One region of the Bacillus paranthracis genome, then DNA from elsewhere that is predicted to be linked to it. Evidence: a T-box and tRNA genes for the amino acid it is inferred to sense, from the RefSeq annotation. Region 1 holds a T-box; the other holds one or more tRNA genes.

Region 1 (16,408 bases):
AAATGATTGGAATACAAATCCTAATTGTTTTCTACGGAATAAAGCCAAATCTTCAGATGACAACTGGAAAGGATTCGTACCATTTATTACTATTTCTCCCGATGTTGGAGAGTCGATAGTAGATACCATATTTAATAACGTTGTTTTCCCGCTACCAGATGGCCCCATGATCCCTATAAATTCACCTTCTTGAATTGATAAATCAATATCTACTAATGCTTTAAAAGGTATTTTCCCTTTATATACTTTACTAATATTTTTCGCATGTAAAATTTCCATTTCTATTCTCCCTTCATTTGCACTTCTCACAATAGAGTGTAAATGAATTCTCTTATAGCTCATATTGATTCATCTTTCATTTATCTTACACGCTTGTAAGATTTCTAAAAAAACTGATAATAACACTATTTACAAATTAAAATTAACGCATAACTATCTTATAATAATTGTATAGTGGTAGGAAATACAATCTCCTATCTTTATTATACGAAAAAGAAAAGACCGATAATGGTCTTTTCCTTCCCAAAGTTATATTTTTAACTTACGCCTTTAATTGAAATGTATTTGATAAATACTCTCTGCATCTTTGACCGTAAACTCTTGTAGGTATAGATCTCCACAATCTATTCTAAATAACTTAGTCAAACTCTCTTCTCCCATGTTAATCCCCCTTACTTACATTAAAGCTCCTTAATCTGCTTCGTAAGTTCCATAAATCGTTCATCCAGAGCTTTATATTCTTTATCTTTAGAAGTTAAAAAGCTTAATTTCCCTAATACTTCTTGTCTTTCTGTTTCTAATGTTAAACGTAGCTCTTCGATTTCGTCTCTTGTTTTCGTAGGTTCTTCGAGCTGCTTTTGTATTGTATTGTTTACAAACACAAGCTTTGTATTAGTTGTTTTCTCCAGAAAATATCGATCGTGAGAAACGATAACGAGCGTTCCGTTATACTCAGCTAATGTATTTTCAAGCTGTTCACGTGAAGGAAGATCAAGGTGATTCGTAGGTTCATCTAAAATAAGTACATCTTTTTCATCTAAAATATAAACCATTAGCTTACATTTTACTCGTTCACCCATACTCATATATCGAATCGGCTCTTTCCATTGGGAAGATTCAAACCCTAAATGTTTCATTAAATTTTGGACTTTTCCTCTTTCTTCAAACGTCTCTTTGAAAAATAAATCTTCTGGTGTTTTTTCCAGCGGTAAATCAAATACTTCTTGTGTTAAATAACCGATGTTTGCTGAAGGTGAAATCCATACTTCTCCTTCAGCAGTTTCGTTTCCCATAATCATCTTCAGTAAAGTTGTTTTCCCGCTACCGTTTGGTCCAACAATCGCAATCTTCTCACCGTGTTGAATTGTAAAATTAACGTTTTCAAATAATATTCGATTATTAAATTCTTTCCGCAATTGTTTTACTTCTAAGAAACGTTTCCCTACTTTTTTACTCGCTTGAATAGAAAATTCAACCGAATAATCTTCTTTCACACGTTCAACTTTCGTTTTCTCAAGCTCTTTTTCAAGACGTTTTCGTTTCGATTTTACTTGCGCATCCATTCGCTTCGCCTTTACACGATAAAACTCTTTCACACCTTCTTGTTTTGTGGACTGCGCATGTGCCTTTTGTGACCATGAGCTTAATTCTTTTATATGAGTTTCTACTTGTTCTATCTTCTTTTGTTGTTTTTCATATTCACGCTGCTGCGTCATTCTTTTATGCTCACGTGCTTTCATATAACTCGTATAATTCCCGCTATGATCAATTAATTTCTTATCCTCAATTGACCATATTCTAGTCGCGACAACATCTAAAAAATATCGATCATGCGATACGACGATAACTGTACCTTTCATATTTTTTATTTGTTTAATAAGAAATTCCGTACTCATCTCATCTAAATGATTTGTCGGTTCGTCTAATATTAAGACATTAGGATTTTCAGCAAATCCTTTTGCTAATCGAACTTTTAGCTTTTCACCACCACTTAAAGTAAGGAAATCATTCGTTGGCACGCCCCATTTCGCAAGAAGTTCTGCTTCTTTTGCAATTATATCCTTACTAACAAAAGATTCTTTTTCTTGTTCAACATATGCTGTTGTCATGTTCATTTGCATCCATTCAACAGTACCTTTTGAAGGCTCAATCTTCCCATTTATTAATTGAAGTAACGTTGATTTACCGGCACCATTTTTACCAATTAATCCGATAACATCCCCTTGTTTTACTGTCACATTCATTTTCTCTAACAACATATTTTCCTTTATTTCAACATAAACATCATTTAATTTTAATAGTTCTTTCATAATACCGATCCCTTTCGTTAAAGGGAGAATAAAAAAATCCTCCCAAATAAATTTGGCAGGATTAGTCGTTAAAATATTTATACCCAAATAAGCTATTGCGCAACATAAATAGCAATACCGTTGTATGGAAATTGGGCAGACTAATCCTATTTTTTAGAAATTGAAATGTATTGAATTTCAACATTTAAAAATAAGATTAGTTAATCATCGTCCACCCATCATTCCTTTCCGTCGTTAATAACCATATTGTACCATACTAGTACTGTATGAGTAAATGTAATTATATGTGCTGTTAAAAAGATTGCTTTCTTTTAGATTTATTTATCATTCCTTAACTTCATGTTGAATAAGCACAAATTACATTGATTGTAATACGTCCTTTAGGTTTCCCCAGCAATACATTTTATATAAAAACAAAATCTTATTCGTTATCCAATAACCACTTATTGTTTTTCGATAAATTTTTGTTGATTATCCCCTTGTAATAAGCTATTATATCTTTACAGAAAATATTAATGTAAGGATTGAATTTATGGACAGGACATTAGAAATCACAAAGTTAAATATGTTTGTAAGGGTTTTTATCCTCCCGATTATAGTAGGGATACTTGTTGGTATACTAACGAAATTGGGGCAAGGTATACTTCCAGGAAATTGGCATTCATTAGCTAACTTAGGAAGCGTTTGGTTAGTTCCATCCTTTTTCGTGGCTAGCCTTAGTTATTCTAAGCGTACAGCTATGCTTTCTGGTATCCTTACACTACTCGGTATGGTATTAGGCTATTATGGTTATGCAATAGTTATTAAAAATGTAGCTCACTCTATTTATTTTATATCTGTATGGATTGTATGTGCATGTATAGGAGGAACGATCTTTGGAATTGCAGGTTTTCTATGGAAAGATACTACAAATCCACTTCATAAATTCGGAAGCGCACTTTTAAGTGGAGTTTTTGTAACAGACGGACTTCACATTCTATTAAACTTTGAAGATTACAGTCACATGTTACCTGTTGGATATACGGAAGTGATAGTCGGAATTATCTTGATTCTTGTATTAGAACGCTCTAATGCTTATCGTGTGTCTTCTTTCTTAATGATGATTCCTATCACTTTTTTAGGATTAATTGGGTATAAATTATTAAGTTTGTTTACTTAATTACAATACTGTATCATGAAAAAACAAAAGACTAATTGTATTATAGTCCACAAAACATATCACGTATTCGAACATTATACTTATACATAGGATAGGATCCATGAAGCTATCTCTTTCAAAGGGGTGGCTTTTTTCTTACAAAAATATTTATCAGCTTTTTATTAAATCCTTCAAATTTAACAATCGTATTTATTAGTGTGTCATTATACATACTAATATTACGTTTTACCATTTCATATAACCGCAAAAAAAGGCTAAAAAACTTATTTCCAACGCTCTTTAGCCTAGATCACTTATTTATACATTATAAAATTTAATTCGTACAACCGTACCTTTACCAACTTCTGAATGGATTTCTACACTATGTCCTAATTGCTTCGTAATTTCATATACGAGATATAGCCCCATTCCAGTTGATTCTTTAAAATCTCTACCATTTTCTCCTGTAAAGAAAGGTTTAAACACTCTCGGCAAATCTTGCTTCGGTATGCCTACACCGTTATCAGCAATTTCAAGTATAACATTATTACCTTCCTTACAAGCTTTCACTTTAATCTTCTCTCGACTACCAGATGAATATTTAATCGCATTTGATAGTATTTGTCCAATTAAAAATTGTAACCATTTCGCATCACTTTCTACTGTAATGTCCTTATCAATTTTAAGCTCTGGATATACAAAATTCCGGATAAAGAAGCGTTTATGTTCATGCACAGAATCATTCACTATTTTATGTAATTGTACTCTTTCCACATAAAAATCTTGTGTAAATGCTTCTAAACGTGCGACATACAGTGCCATCTCTAGACCCTTTTTCAGCCTATCTGTTTCCTCATTTATACTTTCAAAACGTGGATCCACTTCATCCTGTGTAATTAATTCTATTACAGATAAAGGTGTTTTCATTTGATGAATCCACTGATTCATAAAAGTTAAATGATCATTATTTTTTCTTTCTTGTATGTGGAGCTGATTTTGATAATGGCGATATTGTACCTCAAGTAAGTCTTGAAGCGCAGCAGATATAGCTGCAAAATCAGATTTTTGAACAGATTCATCTAAAGATTGCATCGGGTTTGCTAATCGTTCATAGAAAGTACGATGAGTAAAGTAACGAAGTACTAAATAGCCTACCATAAAAAAGGCACCTAAAAACATTGCATACAATGCCGTCGCGATATGCTTATGCCCATCAAACCAATATACGAGAAATATGGATAATAGTTGGATGACTGTAAAACAAATAAGAGGTATATGATCACGTATAAACAGCCTTATCATTTTTCCTTACCAGTATCCCAAGTAATATGCAATCTATATCCAACACTACGAATCGTTTCAATCGCATCCTCAATCTGTAACGTTTTCAACTTTTTTCGCACACGTGTTGTATTTACACTCAATGTATTATCATCAACATAGGATTCGCTATCCCATAATTTATTTAATAGTACTTCTCTACTCACAACACGCGGATAATTTTTCATTAACATTTCTAATAAAATAGCTTCATTTCTCGTTACATCAATTTCTTGATTCTTAAGCTTCAATACAAGCCTTTCAGGATATAAACAAAGACCATGTTGCTCAACCATCCGTTCTTCTACTTTCGGTGCATAATCTCCGTAAGCACGCCTTAAATGACTTCGAATTTTAGCCATTACAACTTCGTAATGGAATGGCTTTGAAATGAAATCATCGCCACCGTTTTCTAGCGCCATAACTTGATCCATCGTACCTTCACGAGCTGAAATAAATAATATCGGACATGTAGAAACTCCGCGAATTTGACGACACCAATAGTAACCATCAAAACTCGGTAAATTAATATCTAATAAAACTAACTCTGGTTGTTCTTCTAAAAAAATATTTAATACATTATGAAAATCCGATACAATAATCCCTTCATACCCATATTTCGCAACATGTGTTGATAATAGTTCTGCAATTTTCATATCGTCTTCTACAATCATAATTTTAACCATGTGTTTACTCCTTTTTCGATCCACAATCTTATATTCAATTATATAAAATAAATACTACCTTTTTTTATATAATCCGTAAATCAAAAAAGATACTTTTATACAAAATCATCCTTCTTCTATCATTTCTTATTTAATATGGAATTCACTCATAGTAAACCCCAATTTCTCCACATAATTCATCTCTAATTCCATTCGAGCAGTCTTCAGCGGGTCAACCACTTGACAAACTTTTAAATCACCGGCAGCTGATAATAAAAGCGTGGCATCAGCTTTAGACATTTCTAATTCTTCATGTAAAAATGTCACCATATTACGTACAGCACGATTCGCTGCATCATCTAACAATTTCTCTGAAGCAAGCGTCATTATTTTTTCTTTTTGAATAGCCATTGGTAATGGCCATTTCTTTCCTTTTATAATCTGAACTGTTACCGTCACCTCACCAGCAACCTCTACTCCATTAACCCCAATTTCACCATCGCCCATCGCTGCGTGTAAATCACCTAATGCTAATAGAGCACCAGGAACATTTACAGGTAATAATAATGTTGTCCCTTCTTTTATCTCTTTACAATCCATATTCCCACCGTGATCATGCGGTGTGCCACATGAAATGCTCTCTTCTTTCGGCGCAGTACCAATTACACCGATCATTGGATTAATCGGGATTTGTAGTTCATTTGAAAACAAAACATGTTCATTATGTACTGAGACAATTTTCACTGTATTTTCATGTAGCTCTTCACCCATTACACCAAGATTTGCACCTGTAGTTAAAACGCCTTTCTCTGCAATTTTTATCTTTTCAATCGTAACAACTAATATATCACCAGGTTCTGCACCATTAATATATACCGGACCAGTCGCTGGATTAATCCGGTTCCAATCTAACTCTTGAAACACAACATCTTCAGAATCAATTTGATTTTCAAAGCAATCATATGTTTCAAATATAAGGCGACTCCCAATTTCCACTTCCATACATGGTTTATTTTCTGGTGACATTGCGTAAATGATATGTTCTTTCTGAATTCGATACATATTATCTCTCCTCTTTATATTTGTCTACAATTACTAATTAGCTTTTTTCATAAAAGCTCCTTTTAATAATTAATAAATTTACATATAGAAAAGCACTTAGCTTATTTTCATACATACACTCTTTACTATAACAGGTAAAGAAAGGTGGTATCACTATGCCCCTTATTCCATATAACGAAAGCGATGTTGATTTACTAGCTCGTTTAATGCGTGCTGAAGCTGAAGGCGAAGGTCGACAAGGTGAACAACTTGTTGGCTGCGTTGTAGTAAATCGTGTATTTTGTGATTGTTTAGACTTTAAACAACTCCGTACCGTACGTGACGCTGTGTATCAAAGCCCTGGTGGATTCGAAGCTGTGCAATACGGATATTTTTATCAACGGGCTCGTGAATCAGAAAAAGAAATCGCACGAAAAGTTTTACAAGGTGAGTGGCGCTGGCCAGCAAGATGGGCTCTTTGGTATTTCCGTCCAGTTGGAGCTTGTCCGCCTGAGTGGTATAATCAGCCGTTTGTAGGACAGTTTAAAAGTCATTGTTTTTATGAACCTAGTGGTGACGAATGTCCGAAATTGTATTCACGGTAGTAAAATTTGGAACGCAAGTACTTAGCTGAGTACTTGCGTTGCTTTTTTTAGAAATCTAATAATTCGATAAATTTTTCGATACCTACAACATGTATTAATAACGGTATACGAGGGCCACTGGACTGATTCATAATAAGCCTATAAATTATAATAAATAATTGTTTTTGATTTTCTTTCATTATTTTTTTATTTTCATGATGATAAAGCGCGTACAATTGTTCCATTAAGTTAGAGTAATCTTTGTTAGAACGAAATATGTTGCAGACTTCTACTAGCCGTTCTTTCTGTCTTTCATTTAATGTGTTGTAAAACTCTGTATTTCTCTCTTGATTTACCGCAATTAATTTTTCAGATTGAAAGTTTCTTATCCAATATTCTGCACGATTACATATCGCAATCATAGCATCTAATGCATAACTTCTATCTATTTCATCTAATGTACCTTGTAAAATAGATGAATCAAAATTTAATAGCGGCAATATTCCTGCTACTTGATTAAATTTCGGATATTCTTTAAATCCGCTATCTACTCTAGAAAGCTTAATTGCATCAAATAAATCTTCATTTTTGAGCGTTTTATTCTCATAACTATCTTTCAATCGTTCATATTCTGTATAATTGCGAATTACATCTTCATCAAGACCGATATGAAACGCTGCGTCTGGCCTATATTTTGCAAACATAAATAGAATCACTTCGGGCAAATACACTTTTAGCAACTCGCTAGGTGTAATACTATTCCCTGAGGAACTAGACATTTTTTCATGATGCCCTTTAGTTCCAATAAAATCGTAAGCAATATAATGAGGCGCTTCACGATTGAATATTTTTCTCGCAATTTCTTTTGATACATTATAACTACCCGTTTCTGATGAATGATCTCTTCCGCCCGGCTCAAAAACAACATCCTCTATCATCCATCTCATCGGCCAATCGATTTTCCAATTCAGTTTCATTTCATTTGTATTTAATACCGATAATTCAGTTTGATTTCCGCATTCACATTCATACCGAACTGTTTTTAATACTTCATCAAAATGTGTAATCGTTGTCGCATCTTTCCCGCATTTCTCACAATATAATGTAACCGGATAAAAGCCCTCTCGCTCTTCTTCACTACACTCTCCCGTTTTAAAACTCATTAAAATATCATATATTTCTTTTCTTTTATATAAAGCCTCCAATATGTTTTTGTTATATCTTCCACTTCTATATTCAGCATGTTGATATATGAATTCCACTTCAATCCCAAATACTTGAAGCGATTCCTCAAACTCTTTTTCAAAATGCTCGGCATATGAATTATGACATCCATACGGATCTGGTATATCACAGTATGGCATTCCGATATACTTTACAAAAGATGAATCAACATTTTTAGGGACTTTTCTAAATCTGTCGTAATCATCCCATGAAAATATAAAACGAGTCTTTTTCCCTAAATCTTGAAGCGCCCTTACAACAAAATAAGTCGTTACGATTTCACGAAAGTTCCCAATATGAACAGCACCAGATGGACTAATTCCAGATGCGCAAACAAAAGTTTCTTTGTTTGGATGTTTTCTAATTAATTCGTGTGCTACTTCATACGCCCAATGCATATACTACTCACCTCAATTATATTTTTGTTCTCACATTTTCATTTTTTTGCACTAAAAAAACTCCCACCCCCAAGATTATTCATCTTGAGGACGAGAGTTATTAGCTTCGTGGTACCACCTCAGTTTGTTAATATGTCGCCATATTAACCTCTTCAGGTACGGCAAAATATGCTTATACCCTATCTCTATAACGGGAGATCCCGTCGCACCATCCCTAAATAAATTAGTTCCTTGCGCAGCTCCAAGTCTTTTTTCATTAAGATGTATACTGCTCTTTCTCAGCTACCAGAGCTCTCTGTACGTATTCTTTCTTAACTACTCTTCTCTTCCATGCCATTTTACATATTAGTTTTTTCATATGATAATTTAAAATAGTTTTATTGTCAAACTTTTCCGAATCAAAAGCGTATACTTATCTAAAAAATTCTTTATCGCCTCTAATTGAATTTTGTGGCTACACTCATCACAACAATATACCCCTTTTGGTTTCTCTTTAAATCGCTTATATTTTTCACTGCCTTCATAAACACGAAATATATTTTTACAAGAAAAACAAACAAATTCATAAAACATCATATGCATTTTCCTCTCAATATTTATACATTTTTTTAATCACTCGAGAAAATCAGTTTTTCCATGGTACAAATCTTAATATTTTCTGATTAAAAGGTTTGCCTCTATTCTTATCGAATTATATAAATATCTTATAAAGCGAGGTGAACATCTTGGACAGTAATATAGAATTAGTTTTAGATGCGAAAGCAAGTTTAGCTGAAGGACCATCTTGGAATGAAAAAAAGCAACTTTTATACTGGGTTGATATTGTGGAGAAACAATTATGCATATTTAGTCCTACCGATAATACAAACCGAGTAATTGCTCTCAATCAACAAATTGGCTGTGTTGTTCCATATTTAGATGACATACTACTCCTAGCTATGGAAAATGGCTTTTATTCTATTAATGTAGAAACAGAAAAACTGACACATATTTTTGACCCTGAACCACATTTATTTAAAAATCGTTTTAATGATGGAAAATGCGATCCGGCAGGACGTTTTTGGGCAGGTACTACAGATACATACGGTATTAATGCTGCTGGCTCCTTGTATTGTTTAAATAATAATTTAAAGGTAGAGAAAAAAGTTTCACATGTAAATACATCAAATGGCATAGCTTGGTCACCTGACCATACATACCTTTACTATATCGATACACCTACTAAAAAAGTAGTTCGTTTTCATTATGATATATGCTCTGGAGTAATTCGTAATCCAAGTGATGTAATTATTTTCCCCGAAAATGACGGTCTACCTGATGGTATGACAATTGACGAGGAAGGTTGCTTATGGATTGCTCATTGGGGAGGTTCAAAGATTACTAGATGGAACCCTTCAACTGGTGAACAAATATTAAGTATCCCGATTCCAGCGCTATATGTAACATCTTGTACATTTGGAGGGCCTAATTTAACCGACCTATATGTTACAACAGCCAGAACAGGAATGACGGATGACGAATTAAAGCAATATCCACATGCTGGTGGTATTTTTCGAATTCAAACAAATGTAAAAGGTTGTCCTACCCATTCATTTTGCAATAATAATATTGGAGCTGAAACACTATGAATCGTATCGATTACATAAGACAAGAAGAAAAGAAATATCATGACCTTTGCTATGAACAATACAAACTATTTGAAACTGGTTCTTGGCTGTACAAACCGGTTAAAACAGTTATGGATTTAATGGATTATTTTGAAGGAAAAAACAACTTGCAAGTACTTAATCTCGGCTCTGGCGTTGGAAGAAATAGTATTCCCATTGCCCAAAAGATTCAAAATGCGAGTGGTACTGTTACATGTGTGGATTTACTTGATTCTGCTTTAACAAAATTACAAACTTATAGTAAAGAATATGGTGTAATTAATAATATGAAAACAGAACAAGCAGCAATTGAAAACTACTACATCCAACGTAATACTTATGATTATATCGTTGCAGTATCCAGTTTAGAGCATGTTCAATCAGAAGAAGATTTAAAAAAAGTGCTCCATTCTATGAAAGAAGGTATAAAAAGCGGCGGTATGAATTGTTTAATTATTAATTCGAACATACAAGAAATTGACTTACATACAAATGAAGAGTTAGATGCTTTAATTGAAATTAACCTTCCTACTGAAGATATGATATATCTATTAAAAAATATTTATGAAGACTGGAAGGAAATGAAAGTTGAAATAAAAGAATTAGCTTATGATATAATCCGAAACGAAAGACACATTCTATTAAAAACAAATGCTATTACGTTTGTTGTTCAGAAATAATCATATAATCAAGATTTGACTCTTTCCTTCTAATTTATTTTTATTGAATGAGATTTTTACCTTTTAATATTTATTAAACAAAAAATAAAAGAGCACTTGTTTCCGCAAGTGCTCTTTTGGGGATTTTGAGATACCCTATTAACGAAAGTTAAGGTTACTTAAAGTTAAAAGGTATTTCTATTATATGCTTGTCCTCTTTATTTGTGCATAATTAATATATAAACATATTTAATCATTCTTAATAACTTTTAGTTATAGTTCTTTCTTACATTTTATCGTTAAAAAGTTGATTGAAGGTTTATTTGCCATGTTCTTATTTGGTTCATCAATTTCCGAAACTTGTACTAATCCATATTGATTAAAATCTTTTTTTATAGATTCAGAATCATAGAAAAACATTTTTACGCCTTCCATTATCTCATAATAATCTTTATCCAACTGTTTTCCTTTTCCGTACATTGGAGCTTTTTTAGAAACAGTTGTAAAAACCATATATCCACCAGGTTTTAACTGATTATAACAATCTTTAATAAAATTCTCTCTTTCCTGTTCATTCAACAAATGAAGAAGTGCATGACTAAATATCCCATCATACAGTTTATTATCAAAAGGCATTTCGTTTACTGAACCGTGATAAATACTAACATCTTCTAGTCCGTTTTCTCTTGCTAAATCGATCGCTGTTTTCGAAATTTCAATACCTGTTACATTTATACTATTTTCGATAAATACCTTTGCGTTTCTTCCATAGCCAATACCCGGAACTAATATGTCTTTAACATTGTTTTCCACAAAAAAATCTTTTGTCAAAATTGCAGATTCTGTAGGTTCAAACCCCCACATTGTTTGCTTCTCAATAAAGCTTGATTCCCAAAATTCCATTATGATTCTATCTCCTTGTTCTAATCCTATTTTTAGTATCACATTAAAAACTTATAAATTTTAGTGCTGCGGTTACCTATGCCAAATTAATTTTTTACCACATTCACTATAGGTTCATTGAATATAGCATAATAATAAGCCTATATCTAATTTTAAGATTGGCTTATTATTTCCCCTATATTAGTGTGTAAAAAATAGAAAAACCAATACTTCCGTTGTAGTATTGATTTTTCTTAAGATAAATTATCTTTTTATATTGTACTGATCTATTACTTTTTCTAACATTTCTAAAGTTATCGGTTGAGCTTTCTCTATTAATTGGTAACCAATTCGCCCATTCGGTTCAGCTGTAACTTGCTGTAAACTCTTTAAATCATGAATCCCTTTTTCTCTTAATTGCATATATAGTTGTTGTTCCGACATTTTCGCATTCATCAAATTCTCTTTTACAATCTCTCCATTTTCTACTACTATAATGCTACTGCCATTTAGGAATTGTTCCATCTTCTTTGATTTCAATTCAAAGAAATGAATGATAAGAAGGACGCCTGCAAATATTACAGCTGCAAATATAGATGGGCCTACTTTCCGACTTAATACAGGCTCCACAATAATACGTGCAATTGATACTACTATAATAATTTCAGCTCTTGTCATTTGGCTAACAGATTTACTACCTGTCATTTTTAATGCAATAATTCCAGTCAGAATTAAAATAATGCTTTCAAAAATCATATTCATAATAGCCCAATCCTTTAATGGTGAATGTTACTAGCATTCCCATTTCATATAGCATTCTAAATGTATTTTAATTAAACTTTTTTGTAAAAATTAAACTTACATATACTGAAAAAGAATCTATTTTAACCAACCTTTTTTCAATAAGGATTTGATAATCCATCTTCCATTATCAAAAAAATAAAAAGCACCCGAATGGATGCATATAGATTAAACTTATTCATTATTACTTTCTTCACTTTCATCATCAACTGATTTGGAGTCTAACATGCTGCCTATATCAGGCGGTAAAGCTAACTCTATTCCAGCTATTGGTTGATTATCTTCATTAAACCATTGTTTCTTAAATTTAATCAATTCTTCATTTTTCTTATTTTCATTCATATTATCCCCCCTTTTATGTTTGATATTAAACTCTTTACTTAATATGTACACTGAGAAAGATAATATACTATTTGTACATAATGAAAGAGCAAAAACCATTCTCTGTTTTCACAACCCGTTGTACCTATTAAAGAATCCCCGTACATGTTACTCCGCGCTCTGCTATCATATTAGTGTCTAAACATATGTGGGCTATGTGACAAGTACCTGGTCATTTTGTTCATTATTCATATGAGACAAATACTTTTAAAGGGGTAATTATTCCTTGACTTAATTCCTCAAAACATTGAATGAGTCCTGTATGTTGTATTTCATGTTGAAAAATCTCTTCTATCCATGGTGTTTTTTCTATTTGACTAAAAAACCAATCTGCATGTTGTTGATAATTATATCCGTCACTTGAACCAATGATCCGCAGTTCTTTCTCATAAAAATCAGCGGTTAATGTTAGTTCTTCAATATTACCATCAGAAAGTATACATATTTGTCCATTAGTTTTAAGTGTTTTTTGTAATGTATGGAATCCACTATTTGTAGCAGAACATTCGAAACCATAATTATATGTTTCTACTATCTGTTCTTCTGCATCAAATGTGTTTTTTACACTAAATTTCTGTGCAAATTCCCTTCTATTTCTATCAGGTTCAACAATATCCACATGCTCAACACCTATATAGTATTTTAAGAAATAACAAGTAAGTAAACCGATAACTCCCATTCCAGCTATAAGTACCTTTTCATCCTGTCGCGGGTTTAGTTTCAATATACCTTTAGCAGCATCACACGAAAGAATAGATAATAAAGCTACTTTAGGTTTTATATAACTAGGTACTCGAATTACTTTATACCCATTAACTACTCCTATCGTTTCATGTCCATAAAAAGAAACTACTTTATCGCCTATGTTTAAATTCTTTACTTTATTACCAACTTGAATCACTTCACCGTAACTTTCATATCCAGTTTTTCTTGGATAAATAGGGTGTGTATCTGTAACATCGGATCCATTATACTGAGGTAACTCTGCTCCAATGCTTATTGCACCTGCAATTGTTTTAACGATAATTTCATCATTCTGTATAGACTTAATTTCGCGCGTTTCCCACTTAAGACGTTTTGGTCCTTCTAAAACTAATTTATTTTGTTCCATTTATAACCCTCACATTTTATAAAAATATATTCTCACTACATTTCAAACAATGTATAATAAATTCATCTAAAATTTAAGCTATAACGTTGGCTAGCATCCAACAGTGATAATATGATAATTGAATTTGATGGATATGGAATTAATGAGTATGTTTTTGGCCGTAACTGTTCTCTTAACGAGTTAATAATAATGTATTTAAATGTAAAAAATGAAGAGATATCTAATGAAGATCTTCTAAACTTATTTTGTGTACGATATCATTACGAACAAATCCCAAAGTTATTACAAGAAAACGTCTTGAGCGATGTTGTTATTGATTTAGATACGGACTATATTTATATTCCTAATAGATAACAGTAAACTAGATTAAATGAATAGAAATTAGGATTCAGCTAAGTGTTTAATAAAATAGGTCATTGCCCAAATTAATGTCGCAAATTGCGTGACAAAATACATTGTCCATTCAAAACCAGTCAATTTCCTATCTCGTTTAACCTTCTTTAAGTATCTGTAAAATATAAAAGTACTTAAAAACATAAGCAACAACGATAATTGTTGTAAATCATCGACTATACGTACCGCCATAGACTTCATCACCCTCCTATTCAAAATAAATATACTTTAAGGTTAACATTTATTGGTAGTTTATTTCCATTTAAATTACTTATGTCAAAAATAAAAAGAGCACTCAGCTATTGAGTGCTCTAAAAATATCATTTTATTCTTTTTTAAATTGAAAATTTAGACGTTCCACTTGTTTGATTTCCTCCATTACTTTACGAATTCCTTCTTCAATCCTATCTTCCTTTACATTCGATACGTTCAACTTTAATAGTCTTTGTTTCGGAAAACCTTTCAAATAATTTTTATCAATCGTATCAACACTGATTTGCATTTCACTTAGTCTTTGTATCAACATATCCGAAATACTTGTTTTATGTACTTCTAAACAAGTATGGATTCCAATTGTATTTTGCTTTTTATATGTGAATAAAAGCGGGGTTTCACTTTGCATTCTTTCTAATGCTTCTGCTAGTTTTTTAGATCTATTATTATAGGAAGATTTAATTTTATTTTTATGGCGTTCGAACATGCCACTCTTTATATAAATTTCTAAAGCAGCTTGGGATATCATTGGGCTATCTATATCTAAAATTTTTTTATATGTATGGAAAGCACTCGAAATAACCAGTGGAGTAACTGCTACACCAACTCGTAAACCCGGAAAAATAATTTTAGAATAACTTTTCAAATATATGACATGATTACTATGATCCAAGCTATATAACGGATCGGCTTTTGAATCTGTTTCTAGATCTGCTAAATAATCATCTTCTACTATAAATACATTGTATTTCTTAGCCAATAGTACAATTTCTTCTTTCTCATCTTTAGAATAAGAAGTTCCAAGTGGATGATGGTATCTTGGTATTGTATAAAAGAATTTTATTTTACCTGTTCGAAAAATACGTTCCAATTCATTTAAGTCAATACCTTCATTCGTACGTTTAATACCGATTACTGGAACTTTATTTATTTCTAGATATTCTATATATAAATGATACGTTGGCTGTTCAACTAATATTGTTTCATTTTCATTTGGAAATGAGATAGAAGTTAATATTGCAAGTGCCTGTTGCACGCCTGACGTTATAAAAATATTGTCTTCTTTCGTGAACACTTGATAATTTGCCAACTGTTTTTGAATGACTGGAATTAAAGATGGTAACCCTTTCGGTGTTCCGTATACGAACAAATCATTTTTATAAGTATCAATAGCCTTATTAATGCAATGCTGAAAATCTAAATATGGGAACACATCTGGATCTGGTGCCGAAGAAGCGAAATCAATTATCTCTTTATTTTCTATAGTACTCCCAGATTTCTTAACAACGTAGTATCCACTTTGAGGGACAGAATATATAATGTGACGCTTTTCTAATTCATGAAGCGCACGTATAACTGTTGCCTTATTACATTCATATTGCGCAACGAGTGACCGTATTGATGGTAATTTCTGTCCTTCTTTTATCTCTCCATGTTGAATCATTTTTTCTATATCATTTAAAATATGTAAATACTTATACATATTACATCTCCTTCAGCAATTCTATATTTAATTACATCAATTTTTCATTTATATACCATCCATTCCTCAATTAGTTAATTTTCCGATTTTCTATATCGTAAATCCCAATAGCATATGAATCATTTTCAATCCATTTCTTTATTGCTTCTGTTTTAAGTAC
Region 2 (16,408 bases), 2.2 Mb from region 1:
ATTGTTCATATTCCGAATCACCTGATCCTAAAATAATACATTGTACATCTTCTTCCATTATTTCTCGGAATACAGTACGTACTAAATCAAGACCTTTTTGCTTCGTTAATCTCGTTACCATTGAAATAATTGGTGTATCTTCTTTTTCTGGCAAACCAAAATAACGCTGCAACGCGCGTTTATTTTCATTCTTTTCATATAATGAATCCGCATCGTACTGAGCAGTAATATACGAATCCGTTTCTGGATTGTACACGCTCGTATCAATGCCATTTACAATGCCGCTTAGCTTATCATTATATTTTCGCAACAATCCATCTAACTTCTCACCGAAAAATTCATATTGAATTTCTTCTTTATATGTCGGGCTAACCGCTGTAATTTGATCAGAAGCGATAATACCGCCCTTCATAAAGTTCACATTTCCATAAAACTCTAACTGCTCACTATGAAAATATTCATCACCAAGTTCTAGCAAGTCGTACATCACTTCAGGAGGAAATACACCTTGGAACTGCAAGTTATGAATCGTATATACTGTTTTAATATGCTCATATAATGGGTTATCTTGATACTTTTCACGCAGTAAGAAATTGACCATAGCTGTATGCCAATCATGGCTATGAAGAACATCCACTTCAAAATCAAGATGCGGGATACACTCTAATACTGCTTTCGAGAAATAAGAAAAACGCTCTCCGTCATCATAATGGCCATACAGAGAATCCCTCTTAAAATAATATTCATTATCTATTAAGTAATACGTAATCCCGTCTTGCTCACCTTTTAAAATTCCGCAATATTGATTTCTCCAGCCAAGCGGGACGTTAATTACTTTATGTAGCGTACATCCATCCCTTAATTTTTGCGGAATAAGACTATAATTCGGGAGTATAATGCGAACTTCCACACCTAATTTTTTTAGCTCTTTTGGGAGCGCACCTGCTACATCAGCTAATCCTCCCGATTTAACAAATGGTACACATTCTGATACTGCAAATAAAATATTCACTTGTTGTCCCACTGCACGAAAAGCTTATACTACTTCCCTTGCAGCTTCCTCCCTTCGAGTTTTCATTTAAATTAAAACTTGAATCAGTGGAGGAAAAACCCCCACTGATTTCTTAAGAATAACTATTAATCGTACTGTTTTGAACGCTTCCTTTTTCTACAACGTATGGCTCATCGGCGGTTCCTTTTAAAACAACACCGTCACCAATTTTCACATCTTTATCAATAATAACACCGTCTATTATACAGTTATCTCCAATTTGGCTCTTTTGCATAATAATGCTATTACGAACAATTGAACCTTTCCCAATTTTAACAGAACGGGAGACAACGCTATTTTCTACTTCACCTTCGATAATACTGCCGTTTGCAATCATTGTGTTTTTCACAGCTGCCCCCTTTACATAACGAGTTGGTGGTTCATCTTTTACTTTCGTAAAGATCGGTGCTTCTTTCTTAAATAGTTGCTTCCAAATAGCAGGTTGCAAAATTTCTAAGCTATGTTTATAGTAACTTTCAATCGAATCAATAATAGCTACATATCCTGTATGCTCATACGTAGCAATATGTAGTGATTTTCCACGCTTTTCTCTCACTACATCGAATAAGCTATATTGCTCCACATCTTTATATGACTCAAATAAATCTAACAATAATTGTTTCTTTAACACGTATGTTTGAAGCGAAACCCCTTCATGGCAAACTTCCGTAATATCAGCTGCCGTATGTATATGTCGCTCTAACACCGCTTGAAAATGTAATGCTGTTACGAGATGGCTATTCGTAATCACGACGTACTCTTCTCTGCTTCTTAGAAAATAATCAATATGTCTTCTAAAATGTGCAAAAGATCCAAATTCATCTTGATCACATTGGCAATTTGGCGGGAATAAAAACAGTCCGTCTCGTTTTCTATCTAAATCCCACTGTTTGCCTGAACCAACGTGATCCATTAGTGAACGGTTTTTATGGCTTGTAAAAACTGCCACACTATGAATATTAGAATTCACCATATTTGAAAGCATGAAATCAATGAGTCGATAACGGCCCCCAAACGGTAACGCCGCTAGTGAACGATGCCCTGTTACTTTCTTTAAGGAAGGAAAACTTCCCGTTGCATTAATAATTCCTAACATTTTTTCTCCCATTCATTTCATCCCCCTTTTCTATTTCCCTTCAGCAATGAGTACTACATCGTCAACATTTTTTTCCGGACGAATAATTGTTCCATCTTCAATAACCATTTCCGATCCAACAATTGCCCTTTCAATCACAACATTTTTGCCAATCTTCGCTCCTGGCATAACGACAGAATCAATAACCATACTACCTTCTTCCACCGTCACCCCTTGGAATAATACAGAATGCTTCACGTCCCCTTCGATGACGCATCCTTCGTTAATAAGTGATTCTTCTACTCTTGCCTTTTCAGCAATATATTGAGGTGGTTCGTTTGGATTAACAGAATAAATACGCCAGTCACGGTCGTTTAAATTCAGTGATGTTTCATCGCGCAGTAAATCCATATTCGCTTCCCATAAGCTCTTCACTGTACCAACATCTTTCCAATATCCTTCAAACGGATACGCCATTAGCTTCTTCCCTTCATCTAATAAAAGCGGAAGTACATCTTTTCCGAAATCATTACTAGATTCAGGGTTTCTTGCATCCATTTCTAAATACTCTTTCAAAATTGCCCAGTTAAAAATATAAATTCCCATTGATGCAAGATTACTTCTTGGAAATTGCGGTTTCTCCTCAAATTCAACAATCTCCATCTCTTCGTTCGTATTCATAATGCCAAAGCGACTCGCTTCATCCCAAGGCACTTCAATAACAGAAATCGAAACGTCCGCTTCTTTCTCAATATGGTAATCTAGCATTTTACTGTAATCCATTTTATAAATATGGTCACCTGATAAAATGAGAACATACTCTGGCTCATATTGACTTAAATAGTTTAAGTTTTGATAAATGGCACTTGCCGTACCTGTGTACCACTTCACACCTGAAGACTCCGCATAAGGAGGTAATACTGTGACTCCACCGCTTACTCGGTCTAAATCCCACGCATTGCCAATTCCGATATAATTATGAAGTTCTAGTGGTTGATATTGCGTTAAAATCCCAACCGTTTCAATACCAGAATTCGCGCAGTTACTTAGCGTAAAATCAATAATGCGATATTTACCACCAAATGGAACAGCTGGCTTGGCTAAATTTTTTGTTAATGCACTTAATCGACTACCTTTTCCCCCTGCTAGTAACATTGCTACGCACTTTTGTTTTTGAGCCATCTTGTTTTTTGCTCCCCTTTCTCGTCTTCACTGGTCGTAATATGGATACGCCAAATGGTGGAATTGTAATTTCTACATGTGCTGCTTGATTATGATACGGTTCTTGAATCGCCTTAAGACGTTTCTTATTTACTTGCCCTGATCCGCCATATTGCTCAGCATCACTGTTTAAAATCTCGTTATAATACTCGAAATCTGGTACACCTACTTTATAGTTTTCATATGTAGCTTTCGTAAAATTACATACGACAACTAACGCATCTTCTTGTTTATCCCCTTGGCGGATAAAAGAGAAAATACTTTGCTCATTATTATTAGCATCAATCCACTGAAAACCTTCAGGCGAATGATCAAGCTGCCAAAGTGGTTTGGAGCGCTTATACAATGCTATGAGCTCTTTAAAGTAATCATGCATATAACGATGCATTTCAAAATCATGTAAATTCCAATCTAAATCTTCAAGGTCTTTCCACTCATCAAACTGCCCGAATTCTCCTCCCATGAAAAGTAATTTCTTTCCTGGGTGAGTAAAGAAATATCCATATAATAAACGAAGTTGAGCAAACTTATCCCAGTAGTCTCCTGGCATTTTATTTAATAACGACTTTTTCCCATGAACGACTTCATCATGAGAAAGCGGTAATATGAAATTTTCAGAGTAAGCATATAGTAAAGAGAACGTCATTTTATCATGAATATATTTTCTATACTCTGGCGCACATTCCATATATTTCAGCACGTCATTCATCCAGCCCATATTCCATTTGTAATTGAATCCAAGCCCACCTTCATACGTTGGAGCTGTTACAAGTGGCCAAGCTGTTGAATCCTCTGCTGTCATAAGAAAATCTTCATCCTCTGCAAACACAGCTTCATTTAACTCTCGTAAAAATGAAACAGCGTGCTCATTACTTTGCTCTTGTCCTTCTTTATTCCAGTACAGCATGTTCGCAACTGCATCTACCCTGAAACCATCAATATGGAAATATCTCATCCAAAATAAAGCATTTGAAATTAAGAAATTACGTACTTCCCTCTTTCCTAAATCAAAGTTGACAGTTCCCCATACTGGATTTTCTTGCACATCTTTATCTTTATATTCATAAGTCGGTGTCCCATCAAACAAATATAAACCGTGAGCATCTTTACAAAAATGCCCCGGCACCCAATCTAAAATGACACCGATTCCATATTTATGACATTCATCGACAAAATGCATCAAATCATGTGGTGTGCCGAATCTACTCGTTGCTGCATAATATCCCGTTCCTTGATATCCCCAAGAACGATCATATGGATGCTCAACAAGCGGCATAATTTCAATATGTGTAAATTGATGTTCCACCACATAAGGAATGAGTTCTTCTGCCATTTCCCTGTAAGAGTACAGTGTTCCATCTTCTTTCTTTTTCCAAGAACCGAAATGTAATTCATAAACTGTCATCGCTTCTTTATAAACCGATTTTTTCTTTTTCTTACGACTCCAGTTTTTATCATTCCATTCGTATCCCTTTATATCAAAAACTACAGATGCCGTATTCGGTCTTACTTCTGCATACACAGCATACGGATCTGCCTTAAGAATGACATCACCAGCCATCGTTTCAATCGCATATTTATATATTTCTCTTTCTTCTATATGCGGTATAAATAGGGACCAAATTCCCTCTTCTGTCACTTGCAGCATCTTATGTTGCTCATAATCCCATTCATTAAAATCTCCAACAACACTCATTGCTTTCGCATGAGGAGCCCATACTGTAAATCGTACACCTCGCATCTCATCTTCCGTCACAATATGTGCGCCAAAGATGTTATAACTTTCATAGTACTTTTCTGTATGAAACTCATCTCGTTTCACTTCTTCACAATTTATTACACTCAATATGCTCACCTCACTAAGATGACAGAATTTTTTATACTTTACCAATTCTGCGAAAAACTGAAATATCCTTGTTCATTTATAAAAAATATACGTTTTTTTCTTAAAAATGTTGAATTTTTTTCACATTTCTATATAAAATATCGAATTTTGACGAATATTCATTGAAAACGCTTCATTTTTCACTAGCCTTTCATCTTACTATTTATTTCTCAACCTCTATTTTATTAGCTTCACCCTCTTTTTCATCCTATTTTCCACTTAAAATCGCAACAAAATAATCTGTCATAAAAAAATGTTTCTCAACATTTTTCGTCACAATTGTATTGAAATGGAAAATTGATAAGCATATACTTGTTCTCAATAAAGAACACCGACTTTTCGTAACTACAATTCATAGCGGACTACTATGTTTACTTATTTATCCTTGTTACGAACAGTCGCTATAAAAATTTAATTAGGGGGGCTTTCTTATGTCATTAAAACAAAAGGTTGGAATAGGAGTTGTCACAGCAACGCTTGGCTTATCCCTTACATTCGGCGGTGTATTCGCCTACTTCAGTGATTCGGAAACATCTAGTAACTCATTTCAAGCTGGAACACTAGACCTTTCTATTAATCCAAGTGTAATCGTTGATGTGAAAGATTTAAAGCCAGGTGACTTTATTGAAAAAAATTTCACGCTTGAAAATAAAGGGTCATTGGATATTGCAAAAGTAGCACTTGAAACATCCTATGAAGTTACAGATGCAAAAAAAAATAATGATGGTGAAGATTTAGGCGATCACATCATCGTCAAATTTTTAGTGAATGATGGAAAGCCATCTAATCCAAACGATGATCATGAAATTTTGTGGGAAACAAAACTATCAGAATTAAAAACTATGAAACCTGAAGATGTGGCTACTTCTCTAGAACGTCATAACTTAATAGACGGTATTAAATCTGGTGAAACAGATTATTTACACGTGCTCTTCTCCTTCGAAGACAACGAACAAGATCAAAATAAATTCCAGGGTGATTCCTTACAGCTAAACTGGACATTCCATGCAGAGCAAACACCAGGCACGGAGAAATAAATTTTAAAATATAAATTATCGGAGGCTTATACATGAAAAAGAAAAATCGTTTTGTTACCGGAATTGTCACGGCTGGCGTTCTGCTTTCAACTGCCCTTCCGTTCAATGTACTTGCTGAAAATCCTATTAATCAAATTGACTCTTCAAACGCCCAGTCTTTACTATCAAAACTTTCTAAAGAACAGCGTCAGGCATTACAAACGTTAGATGCCAACCCTGGTTTTACTATCTCGCCAGATATTAATACAAGTAGTTCTGAACCAGTAAATATCATTGTAGAATTTCAAACAGCTCCAGTAAAGATTAATGAATTAAAACAAAAAGAAAAAGGATTACAAGCTGCTCCTGAAAATATAAAAGCGCGTATTGATCAAGAGCATGAGGAATTTCAAAAAGGACTAAAACGCCTTTATCAATTTAGCCCATCAGTAAAGTCAGGGAATTTCCAGTCAGTACAAATTAAACGTTCTTATAAACATGCCATAAATGGGGTTGCGCTGACATTACCTGCAAATACAGTAGAAGAATTGTTACGAATTGGCGTTGTAAAGCGTATTTGGAAAGATTATGAAGTGAAACTAAATTTACCAAAACAAGCAGAGCAAAAAGCACCTCAAAAACTAACAGATAGCATTCCGCAAATTGGGGTCGATAAGTTACATAGCGAGGGCATTACTGGAAAAGGAATTAAAGTTGGTGTATTAGATACAGGTATTGATTACAATCATCCTGACCTAAAAGACGTGTATAAGGGCTATCGCGCAAAACCTGGCGAAGACTCTAGCAGGATAGATCCAAACTCCGTAAAAGGTTGGGACTTTATTAATAACGATGCAGATCCGATGGAAACAACTTATACAGAATGGCAACAATCTGGCGCTCCTGAATTTGATGATCGTGGCTCTTCCTTCTACACAGCCCACGGCACTCACGTAGCAGGTATCGTTTCTGCTCAAAAGAAAAACAAATCAGATTCCGCAGTAAAAGGTGTTGCACCTGACATTGAACTGTATAACTATCGTGTACTCGGTCCATACGGAAGTGGAGCTAGTTCAGGTATTATTGCTGCAATCGATAAATCTATTTCTGACGGTATGAACGTTATTAACTTATCGTTAGGTGACGATAGCAACAATCCGCTTGATCCTACGTCTATCGCTGTCAATAACGCGATGCTTTCTGGTGTTGTTACAGTCGTTGCTGCTGGAAACTCTGGTCCAAATCCAGCGACACTCGGATCACCAGGTGCTTCTCCATTTGCAATTACGGTCGGCGCAAGTGATAGCTCTATTTCCTTACCGAAACTATCAGGTCATGCTGGACAATTACAATTTCCTAACCTAATTTTATTCGGCAAAAACTTCACTGATAAAATAGAAGATTTCAAGGGACAAACTTTACCTATTGAATCTGTAGGAATTGGTACGCCTGACGAGTTTAGTAAAAAAGATGTAAAAGGAAAAATCGCTCTCGTTGCACGCGGTACACTGTCATTTGATGAAAAAATTGCGAATGCAAAACAAGCAGGTGCAAAAGCCGTTATTATTTATAACAATGTAGACGGAGAAATTCCTTTCTACGTTGGCGAAAGTACAAAATACATTCCAGCATTCCGCCTAACGAAAGAAGACGGTGAAAAACTAAAAGCTCAAATCGAACAAGGTAATACATCCTTTAGCTTTGGCGAACTTAGTTACATTCAAACAGAAGGCGATCATCTTGCAGACTTTAGCTCACGCGGCCCTGTTACATCAAATGATGATATTAAACCTGATATTACAGCGCCTGGTGTTGCTGTACTTTCAACAATACCTGAATATATTAACGACCCACAAGAGGGCGAAAACTATGACGTTTCCTATGAGCGTATGCAAGGAACATCCATGGCTTCTCCTCATATCGCGGGCGTTGCTGCTCTTATTTTACAAGAACACCCAGAATACTCTCCATTCGATGTAAAGGCGTCTCTTATGAACACAGCTGATGATTTAAAAGAAAAGTATTCCGTATATGAAGTTGGAGCTGGACGAGTAGATGCATACAACGCCGTTCATACGGAAACAAGTTTTAAAGTGCTAGATACAACAAAAACAGTTGTAAATGATGAAGTAATTGAAGTACCAGAAGAAACCGGATCCATTGCATTCGGGAAGTTCTATCAAAAAGACAGTGAAGCTCTTGAACAAAAACGAAATATAAAAGTGGAAAACCATAATAAACAAGAGAAAAAAGAATTTAAAACAGAAATTTCTTATACACCAGCATCTTCTGCTATTAACGATGCTATCGCAAACGGTGTAAAAGTTTCTGTTCCAGAAACTTTTACACTTGATGCTGGTAAATCAGATGAAATTGAAGCAAAAATTAATGTTCCAGCCGGTGTAAAACAAGGCCGATATGAAGGATATATTCATATTACAAATACGAAAAATAAAGAAGAAACGTATCAAATTCCGTTCTCTATTCGTGTATCAGAGCCTGGTATTGAAAATGCCATATTATCAAGAAAAGCAATTTCAACTGATACATCAAAGTTTAATCCATATGGTGAATCATATGTTCACGGGGCATTCCAATTAAATAGCGAACTTGAAACGTTAGACCTTATCGTGAAAGATTCGAAAACAAATAAAGCACTCGGCTTCATTGGAACATTAAACACGAGTGGCCTAAAAACGGATGTGTATTACTACTTAGAATCCTTCTTTAACGGAAAAGTGTATCCTTTTACAAATGATCCTGCAAAACCAATTGGTGATGAGAAAATCAACTTACCAGAAGGAGACTACACAATTGAGTTTGTTGGCTATGATAAAGCTGGAAAAGCACGTGTGAAAGGTGATTATGTCGTAATTGATAATACACCGCCAGAAGTAAAATTAACTGGATTAAAACCTGGTATTTATGAATTAAATGAAGAAAATTACACAGTAGAAGATGGTAAAAAAGCGTTATGGATTAAAGGAAATGTGTATGATTCAAACGTTGACTACTTAAAAGGAAAAGGATTAAACATTACGCAAGAAGCGAATGGCGTTATGTATTATGACTATTCTCCATACTTGCATAAGTTTTTACCTATTAATGCAAACGGAGACTTTAAAGTTGGCATTACTCCTGAATCCTTTAAAGTGGAAGGTCCAATGAACACAGGCGTATATATTTTCGATTATGCAACTGCAGGTCCTGACTATCCAAGCGGTGTAAATAATTATTGGTTTATCCCGCAAGGAGCTCAATATGCAAAGGCTAGTTATGATAAAAAAGAAGTATATAAAGGGGACGAGTTCACAGTAACCCTAAACGCGAAACACGTAAAACAATTCGTTGCTGGGGCATTTAACGTACAATTCCTAGAGAAGAACTTCAAATTTGCAAATGTGAAATTGAATCCTGCTTTTGAAAAACTCCTTTCTGAAAAAGGGGTAACCGCAAAAATAAATGAATCAAAACTAGAAGAAGGTTCTGTTACAGTAGGCGGGGCTATTGATGATAAAAACTTCGCTGGATTAGATGGTGACTTCCCGTTCATTGATATAACTTTTAAGGTAGAAAATGATGAATTTTATGAAGCAAATGCTCAATTAGATTTATCAGTGTTCGCTTACTGGAAACAAGGTGAATCAGAGCCAAATAGAATGCGTGTCCTTCAAGATCAAACATTCTCAGTTATGTCTTTAAACTCACTAGTAGAAGGAAATATTAAACCTGGTGCATTCTTAAATGAACGTGGCTATTTAGATGAGAAATTCGATTATACAAAGCTTGGCGTAAAAGTATATGCAACTGATTCTTACCGTCATAAGTTTGAAGGCTCACTAGACAAATACGGATACTTCAAACTAAATGGACTTCCTGTTAATAAACGCGACTATAACTTATATGTAGAAGTACCAGGGCATTTAACAAGCCGACTAACAACGAAACTTGGTACTGAAAAAGACGGTAAGCTACTTGGCCAATATTATTATGCACGCCTTGATGAAAACCTTGCAGGTGATGTAAATGGCGATAAAGTAATTGATATAAAAGATGCTGAAATTATCGCTAGCAACTATGGTAAAAAAGGAGTATCTGTGAAAGACGGTGACCTAAATAAAGATGGTATTGTTGACGAAAAAGATATTCGCTTCGTTGAAAAGAACTTCTTGAAAAAAGGTCCCGATGCATCTAAATCACAAACACCTGTTGAAAAATCAAAAAGCGGTACACTGGCAGATATTTTAAAGAAATTAGGATTAACGCCTAAAAAATGATAATAATAAAGAGCACTCTACCCAAAGTAGAGTGCTCTTTTCTATAAACGACCCTGATCCAGCAAAAGGGGTATATTGGGGATATACAAGGGAAACCGGAAAAGGAATTTATATTAAATTATATATAAATCCAGAAGTAAGAAGTAGTTCCCCACTTCTGGATTATTTAGCAATTATTATTATAGTACTGGTGCCATTGTTTCTTTTAATACTTTTACAGAATGAGCAAATTTCGCTTTTTCATCCTCATTTAACTCAAGCTCTACGATTTCACGTACACCTTCACGGTTAATTACAGCTGGAACACCTACGTAAGCATCTTTCTCACCGTATTGACCTTCAAGGTATGCAGATACAGTTAATACGCTGTTCTCGTTGTTTAAGATTGCTTTAGTTACACGAAGTAGTGACATACCGATTCCGTAATAAGTTGCACCTTTACGCTCGATGATATGGTAAGCTGCATCACGTACGTTTTCGAAGATTTTGTCTAAGTCTTCTTGTTTGTACTGTTCGTTGTTAGCTAAGATTGTTTCTAGTTTTTGTACACCGATAGTAGCGTGACTCCATACTGGAAGTTCAGTGTCACCGTGTTCACCAACGATGTAAGCATGAACGTTACGTGGATCTACATCTAAGTAGTCACCTAACATGTAACGGAAACGAGCAGAGTCTAAAGTAGTACCAGAACCAATTACACGCTCTTTTGGTAGACCAGATTCTTTCCAAGTTACGTAAGTTAAAATATCAACTGGGTTAGTTGCGATTAAGAAGATTCCATCGAATCCGCTATCCATAATACCGCGAACGATTTGTTTAAAGATCTTTGTATTTTTCTCAACTAAGTCTAAACGAGTTTCACCTGGCTTTTGTGGTAATCCAGCAGTGATAACTACTAAATCTGCATCTTTACAATCTGCATAGCTACCGCTCCAAACTTTTGTTGGTGATGGAGAGAATGGTACCGCATGGCTTAAGTCCATTGCTTCCCCTTCTGCTTTTGCTTCATTAACATCTACTAATACGAATTCTTCAGCTACACCTTGGTTGATCATTGAGTAAGCGTAACTACAACCTACAGCTCCTGTTCCTACTAATACTACACGATTGATACCTTTTTTCATGGTAATTTCCCCTCTCTATTGTTCACATATATTTTTTTATGATTGTTTAAGTAATTAATTAAAATACTAATTTAATGTTGTTTAACTTCTTTACATTCATATTGTAGCACGTATTATTGTGAATTACTTCACAAATTATGACCTATTTGTGAACTTTTTCACATAGAGTGTAAAGTTATTAGAATAGGTGTGGAATCCATTTCAATGGAGGCGTTTTCTTTAGATTGTGAACGTGAAATAGTTCCGTTTTATCGGTAAGTGAAATTATATCGACGATTATTTAAATATATCAACGATTTTTATAATATATCGATCGTAAATCAAATTATATCGGCGATTCGACAAGGAATATCGACTTACCGACAAAACTCGACAATAATGACAACATAAAAAAGCTGTCTTCAGTAGATTACCTACTGAGAGACAGCTTCTTCTATATATTATTTATTTTCCGCGGTAGTTCCTAATGCAGCATGCTTTATTTGAACAACCCGTATTTCGATTTTATTATTCAACTGTATCTAATAACTCTACAACTAATTCCTTAGGATCTTCCCAGCTATGATATATTTCTAAGTGCCATTTCGTTAATGACCTTGAGTATCACTTTTACACAACAAAAAAGAGATAGCAGATTATGCTATCTCTTTTAATATGACCCGTACGGGATTCGAACCCGTGTTACCGCCGTGAAAGGGCGGTGTCTTAACCACTTGACCAACGGGCCAATTACTGGCAGAGAAGAAGGGATTCGAACCCTCGCACCGCGTTCGCGATCTACTCCCTTAGCAGGGGAGCCCCTTGAGCCACTTGGGTACTTCTCTATAAATATGGCTCCGCAGGTAGGACTCGAACCTACGACCGATCGGTTAACAGCCGATAGCTCTACCACTGAGCTACTGCGGAACAATTATGGTGGGCCTAAATGGACTCGAACCATCGACCTCACGCTTATCAGGCGTGCGCTCTAACCAGCTGAGCTATAGGCCCATAATTGAAAAGCGGGTGAAGAGAATCGAACTCTCGACCAGAGCTTGGAAGGCTCTTGTTTTACCACTAAACTACACCCGCATTAAATTGTAAATGGTGAGCCATGAAGGACTCGAACCTTCGACCCTCTGATTAAAAGTCAGATGCTCTACCAACTGAGCTAATGGCTCATTTTGAAAGTGGTGCCGGCTAGAGGACTTGAACCCCCAACCTACTGATTACAAGTCAGTTGCTCTACCAATTGAGCTAAGCCGGCTTGCGACTTCAAAATGGTGGCTCGGGACGGAATCGAACCGCCGACACGAGGATTTTCAGTCCTCTGCTCTACCGACTGAGCTACCGAGCCTTTATGTAAAAATGGCGGTCCCGACCGGGGTCGAACCGGCGATCTCCTGCGTGACAGGCAGGCATGTTAACCACTACACCACGGGACCTTGGTTGCGGGGACAGGATTTGAACCTGCGACCTTCGGGTTATGAGCCCGACGAGCTACCAGACTGCTCCACCCCGCGACGATAAAATATTTAATTAAGAAAAAATGGAGGAGGTAGAGGGATTCGAACCCCCGCGCGACTCTCGCCGCCTGTCGGTTTTCAAGACCGATCCCTTCAGCCGAACTTGGGTATACCTCCGAGATATAAACTTCTAATGGTGGACCTTGTAGGACTCGAACCTACGACCGGACGGTTATGAGCCGTCTGCTCTAACCAGCTGAGCTAAAGGTCCTTTATGGTAGCGGCGGAGGGGATCGAACCCCCGACCTCACGGGTATGAACCGTACGCTCTAGCCAGCTGAGCTACACCGCCATAAATGATATTAAAATAAGTGGAGCCTAGCGGGATCGAACCGCTGACCTCCTGCGTGCAAGGCAGGCGCTCTCCCAGCTGAGCTAAGGCCCCATGTTTTTTGGGAATATCGGGAAGACAGGATTTGAACCTGCGACCCCCTGGTCCCAAACCAGGTGCTCTACCAAGCTGAGCCACTTCCCGTTAATAAAAGCGCGCCCGAGAGGAGTCGAACCCCTAACCTCTTGATCCGTAGTCAAACGCTCTATCCAATTGAGCTACGGGCGCATATGGTGCCGAGGGCGGGGGTCGAACCCGCACGGTGGTCACCCACCGCAGGATTTTAAGTCCTGTGCGTCTGCCTGTTCCGCCACCCCGGCATGTCATATTGAAAATTGGAGCGGAAGACGGGATTCGAACCCGCGACCCCAACCTTGGCAAGGTTGTATTCTACCACTGAACTACTTCCGCAAGACATGTATGAGTTATTTAATTAAAAGTGCGGGTGAAGGGAGTCGAACCCCCACGCCAAAGGCGCCAGATCCTAAGTCTGGTGCGTCTGCCAATTCCGCCACACCCGCATATTAATTTATTTAAGAAAAATGGGGCGACTGATGGGAATCGAACCCACGAATGCCGGAGCCACAATCCGGTGCGTTAACCACTTCGCCACAACCGCCATGATTTCTGGTGCCGACTAGAGGACTTGAACCCCCAACCTACTGATTACAAGTCAGTTGCTCTACCAATTGAGCTAAGTCGGCTAAATGGTGGAGGATGACGGGATCGAACCGCCGACCCCCTGCTTGTAAGGCAGGTGCTCTCCCAGCTGAGCTAATCCTCCATTTGCCTGGCAACGTCCTACTCTCACAGGGACAAGGTCCCAACTACCATCGGCGCTAGAGAGCTTAACTTCCGTGTTCGGTATGGGAACGGGTGTGACCTCTCTGCCATCATTACCAGACTGTATTCATTTAAGACAAGAATTATTGTAACTCATTTAACTTTGAAAGTCAACAAGTTTTTTTATATTCTTTCAAAACTAGATAACATTGCTTCATATTATATGGTTAAGTCCTCGATCTATTAGTATTCGTCAGCTCCACATGTCACCATGCTTCCACCTCGAACCTATCAACCTGATCATCTTTCAGGGATCTTACTAGCTTACGCTATGGGAAATCTCATCTTGAGGGGGGCTTCATGCTTAGATGCTTTCAGCACTTATCCCTTCCGCACATAGCTACCCAGCTATGCCCTTGGCAGAACAACTGGTACACCAGCGGTGCGTCCATCCCGGTCCTCTCGTACTAAGGACAGCTCCTCTCAAATTTCCTACGCCCACGACGGATAGGGACCGAACTGTCTCACGACGTTCTGAACCCAGCTCGCGTACCGCTTTAATGGGCGAACAGCCCAACCCTTGGGACCGACTACAGCCCCAGGATGCGATGAGCCGACATCGAGGTGCCAAACCTCCCCGTCGATGTGGACTCTTGGGGGAGATAAGCCTGTTATCCCCGGGGTAGCTTTTATCCGTTGAGCGATGGCCCTTCCATGCGGAACCACCGGATCACTAAGCCCGACTTTCGTCCCTGCTCGACTTGTAGGTCTCGCAGTCAAGCTCCCTTATGCCTTTGCACTCTACGAATGATTTCCAACCATTCTGAGGGAACCTTTGGGCGCCTCCGTTACACTTTAGGAGGCGACCGCCCCAGTCAAACTGCCCACCTGACACTGTCTCCCGGGTCGATAAGACCCGTAGGTTAGAATTTCAATACAGTCAGGGCGGTATCCCACCAGCGCCTCCACCGAAGCTAGCGCTCCGGTTTCAAAGGCTCCCGCCTATCCTGTACAAACTGTACCAAAATTCAATATCAGGCTACAGTAAAGCTCCACGGGGTCTTTCCGTCCTGTCGCGGGTAACCTGCATCTTCACAGGTACTATAATTTCACCGAGTCTCTGGTTGAGACAGTGCCCAAATCGTTACACCTTTCGTGCGGGTCGGAACTTACCCGACAAGGAATTTCGCTACCTTAGGACCGTTATAGTTACGGCCGCCGTTTACTGGGGCTTCAGTTCAGAGCTTCGCTTACGCTAACCCCTCTCCTTAACCTTCCAGCACCGGGCAGGTGTCACCCCCTATACTTCGCCTTACGGCTTCGCAGAGAGCTGTGTTTTTGCTAAACAGTCGCTTGGGCCTATTCACTGCGGCTTTCCGTTAAGAAAGCACCCCTTCTCCCGAAGTTACGGGGTCATTTTGCCGAGTTCCTTAACCAGAGTTCTCTCGCACACCTTAGGATTCTCTCCTCGCCTACCTGTGTCGGTTTGCGGTACAGGCACCTTTTATCTCGCTAGAAGCTTTTCTTGGCAGCGGGGAATCAAAGACTTCGCTCCATAAGGAGCTTCCCCATCACAGCTCAGCCTTTACGATAAGCGGATTTGCCTACTTATCAGCCTAACTGCTTGGACGTGCACAACCAATCGCACGCTTCTTCTATCCTTCTGCGTCCCTCCATTGCTCAAACGATAAAGAGGTGGTACAGGAATATCAACCTGTTGTCCATCGCCTACGCCTGTCGGCCTCGGCTTAGGTCCTGACTAACCCTGAGCGGACGAGCCTTCCTCAGGAAACCTTAGGCATTCGGTGGACGGGATTCTCACCCGTCTTTCGCTACTCATACCGGCATTCTCACTTCTAAGCACTCCACCAGTCCTTCCGGTCTGACTTCACTGTCCTTAGAACGCTCCCCTACCACTGATACCATTCGGTATCAATCCGCAGCTTCGGTGGTGTATTTAGCCCCGGTACATTTTCGGCGCAGAGTCACTCGACTAGTGAGCTATTACGCACTCTTTAAATGGTGGCTGCTTCTAAGCCAACATCCTAGTTGTCTAAGCAACTCCACATCCTTTTCCACTTAATACACACTTTGGGACCTTAGCTGGCGGTCTGGGCTGTTTCCCTTTTGACTACGGATC

The links. The T-box of region 1 lies ahead of lysS (lysine--tRNA ligase). A T-box ahead of a tRNA ligase gene usually reads a tRNA of that ligase, here a tRNA-Lys.
Region 2: it encodes a tRNA-Lys, which carries the amino acid that the T-box ahead of lysS (lysine--tRNA ligase) is inferred to sense. The anticodon was not compared.

Annotation. Positions count from the first base shown of each region.
Region 1 covers NZ_CP101135.1:2,401,540-2,417,947, reverse strand. The annotation lists gene NLJ82_RS12340 (ABC transporter ATP-binding protein) at 1-279, opposite strand, end outside; partial or broken gene NLJ82_RS28770 (acetyltransferase) at 562-660, opposite strand; gene abc-f (ribosomal protection-like ABC-F family protein) at 681-2,309, opposite strand; gene NLJ82_RS12330 (DUF6518 family protein) at 2,842-3,468, shown strand; gene NLJ82_RS12325 (sensor histidine kinase) at 3,766-4,749, opposite strand; gene NLJ82_RS12320 (response regulator transcription factor) at 4,746-5,453, opposite strand; gene NLJ82_RS12315 (acetamidase/formamidase family protein) at 5,580-6,494, opposite strand; gene NLJ82_RS12310 (cell wall hydrolase) at 6,650-7,078, shown strand; gene lysS (lysine--tRNA ligase) at 7,126-8,679, opposite strand; T-box leader at 8,763-9,019, opposite strand; gene NLJ82_RS12300 (DUF2197 domain-containing protein) at 9,046-9,261, opposite strand; gene NLJ82_RS12295 (SMP-30/gluconolactonase/LRE family protein) at 9,405-10,307, shown strand; gene NLJ82_RS12290 (class I SAM-dependent methyltransferase) at 10,304-11,005, shown strand; gene NLJ82_RS12285 (class I SAM-dependent methyltransferase) at 11,258-11,887, opposite strand; gene NLJ82_RS12280 (DUF421 domain-containing protein) at 12,131-12,628, opposite strand; gene NLJ82_RS12275 (hypothetical protein) at 12,842-13,009, opposite strand; gene NLJ82_RS12270 (alcohol dehydrogenase catalytic domain-containing protein) at 13,233-14,159, opposite strand; gene NLJ82_RS12265 (hypothetical protein) at 14,271-14,513, shown strand; gene NLJ82_RS12260 (hypothetical protein) at 14,541-14,744, opposite strand; gene NLJ82_RS12255 (aminotransferase-like domain-containing protein) at 14,878-16,248, opposite strand; gene NLJ82_RS12250 (DUF4030 domain-containing protein) at 16,319-16,408, opposite strand, start outside.
Region 2 covers NZ_CP101135.1:4,613,172-4,629,579, forward strand. The annotation lists gene glgA (glycogen synthase GlgA) at 1-1,012, opposite strand, end outside; gene glgD (glucose-1-phosphate adenylyltransferase subunit GlgD) at 1,125-2,159, opposite strand; gene glgC (glucose-1-phosphate adenylyltransferase) at 2,178-3,308, opposite strand; gene glgB (1,4-alpha-glucan branching protein GlgB) at 3,256-5,193, opposite strand; gene NLJ82_RS23910 (CalY family protein) at 5,664-6,269, shown strand; gene NLJ82_RS23915 (S8 family serine peptidase) at 6,302-10,525, shown strand; gene NLJ82_RS23920 (L-lactate dehydrogenase) at 10,705-11,649, opposite strand; tRNA gene NLJ82_RS23925 (tRNA-Glu) at 12,305-12,376, opposite strand; tRNA gene NLJ82_RS23930 (tRNA-Ser) at 12,383-12,473, opposite strand; tRNA gene NLJ82_RS23935 (tRNA-Asn) at 12,481-12,555, opposite strand; tRNA gene NLJ82_RS23940 (tRNA-Ile) at 12,563-12,639, opposite strand; tRNA gene NLJ82_RS23945 (tRNA-Gly) at 12,650-12,720, opposite strand; tRNA gene NLJ82_RS23950 (tRNA-Lys) at 12,734-12,809, opposite strand; tRNA gene NLJ82_RS23955 (tRNA-Thr) at 12,820-12,895, opposite strand; tRNA gene NLJ82_RS23960 (tRNA-Phe) at 12,910-12,985, opposite strand; tRNA gene NLJ82_RS23965 (tRNA-Asp) at 12,998-13,073, opposite strand; tRNA gene NLJ82_RS23970 (tRNA-Met) at 13,075-13,151, opposite strand; tRNA gene NLJ82_RS23975 (tRNA-Ser) at 13,179-13,271, opposite strand; tRNA gene NLJ82_RS23980 (tRNA-Ile) at 13,289-13,365, opposite strand; tRNA gene NLJ82_RS23985 (tRNA-Met) at 13,370-13,446, opposite strand; tRNA gene NLJ82_RS23990 (tRNA-Ala) at 13,467-13,539, opposite strand; tRNA gene NLJ82_RS23995 (tRNA-Pro) at 13,556-13,629, opposite strand; tRNA gene NLJ82_RS24000 (tRNA-Arg) at 13,640-13,713, opposite strand; tRNA gene NLJ82_RS24005 (tRNA-Leu) at 13,717-13,805, opposite strand; tRNA gene NLJ82_RS24010 (tRNA-Gly) at 13,822-13,896, opposite strand; tRNA gene NLJ82_RS24015 (tRNA-Leu) at 13,926-14,006, opposite strand; tRNA gene NLJ82_RS24020 (tRNA-His) at 14,029-14,104, opposite strand; tRNA gene NLJ82_RS24025 (tRNA-Thr) at 14,114-14,189, opposite strand; tRNA gene NLJ82_RS24030 (tRNA-Val) at 14,194-14,269, opposite strand; rRNA gene rrf (5S ribosomal RNA) at 14,274-14,389, opposite strand; rRNA gene NLJ82_RS24040 (23S ribosomal RNA) at 14,492-16,408, opposite strand, start outside.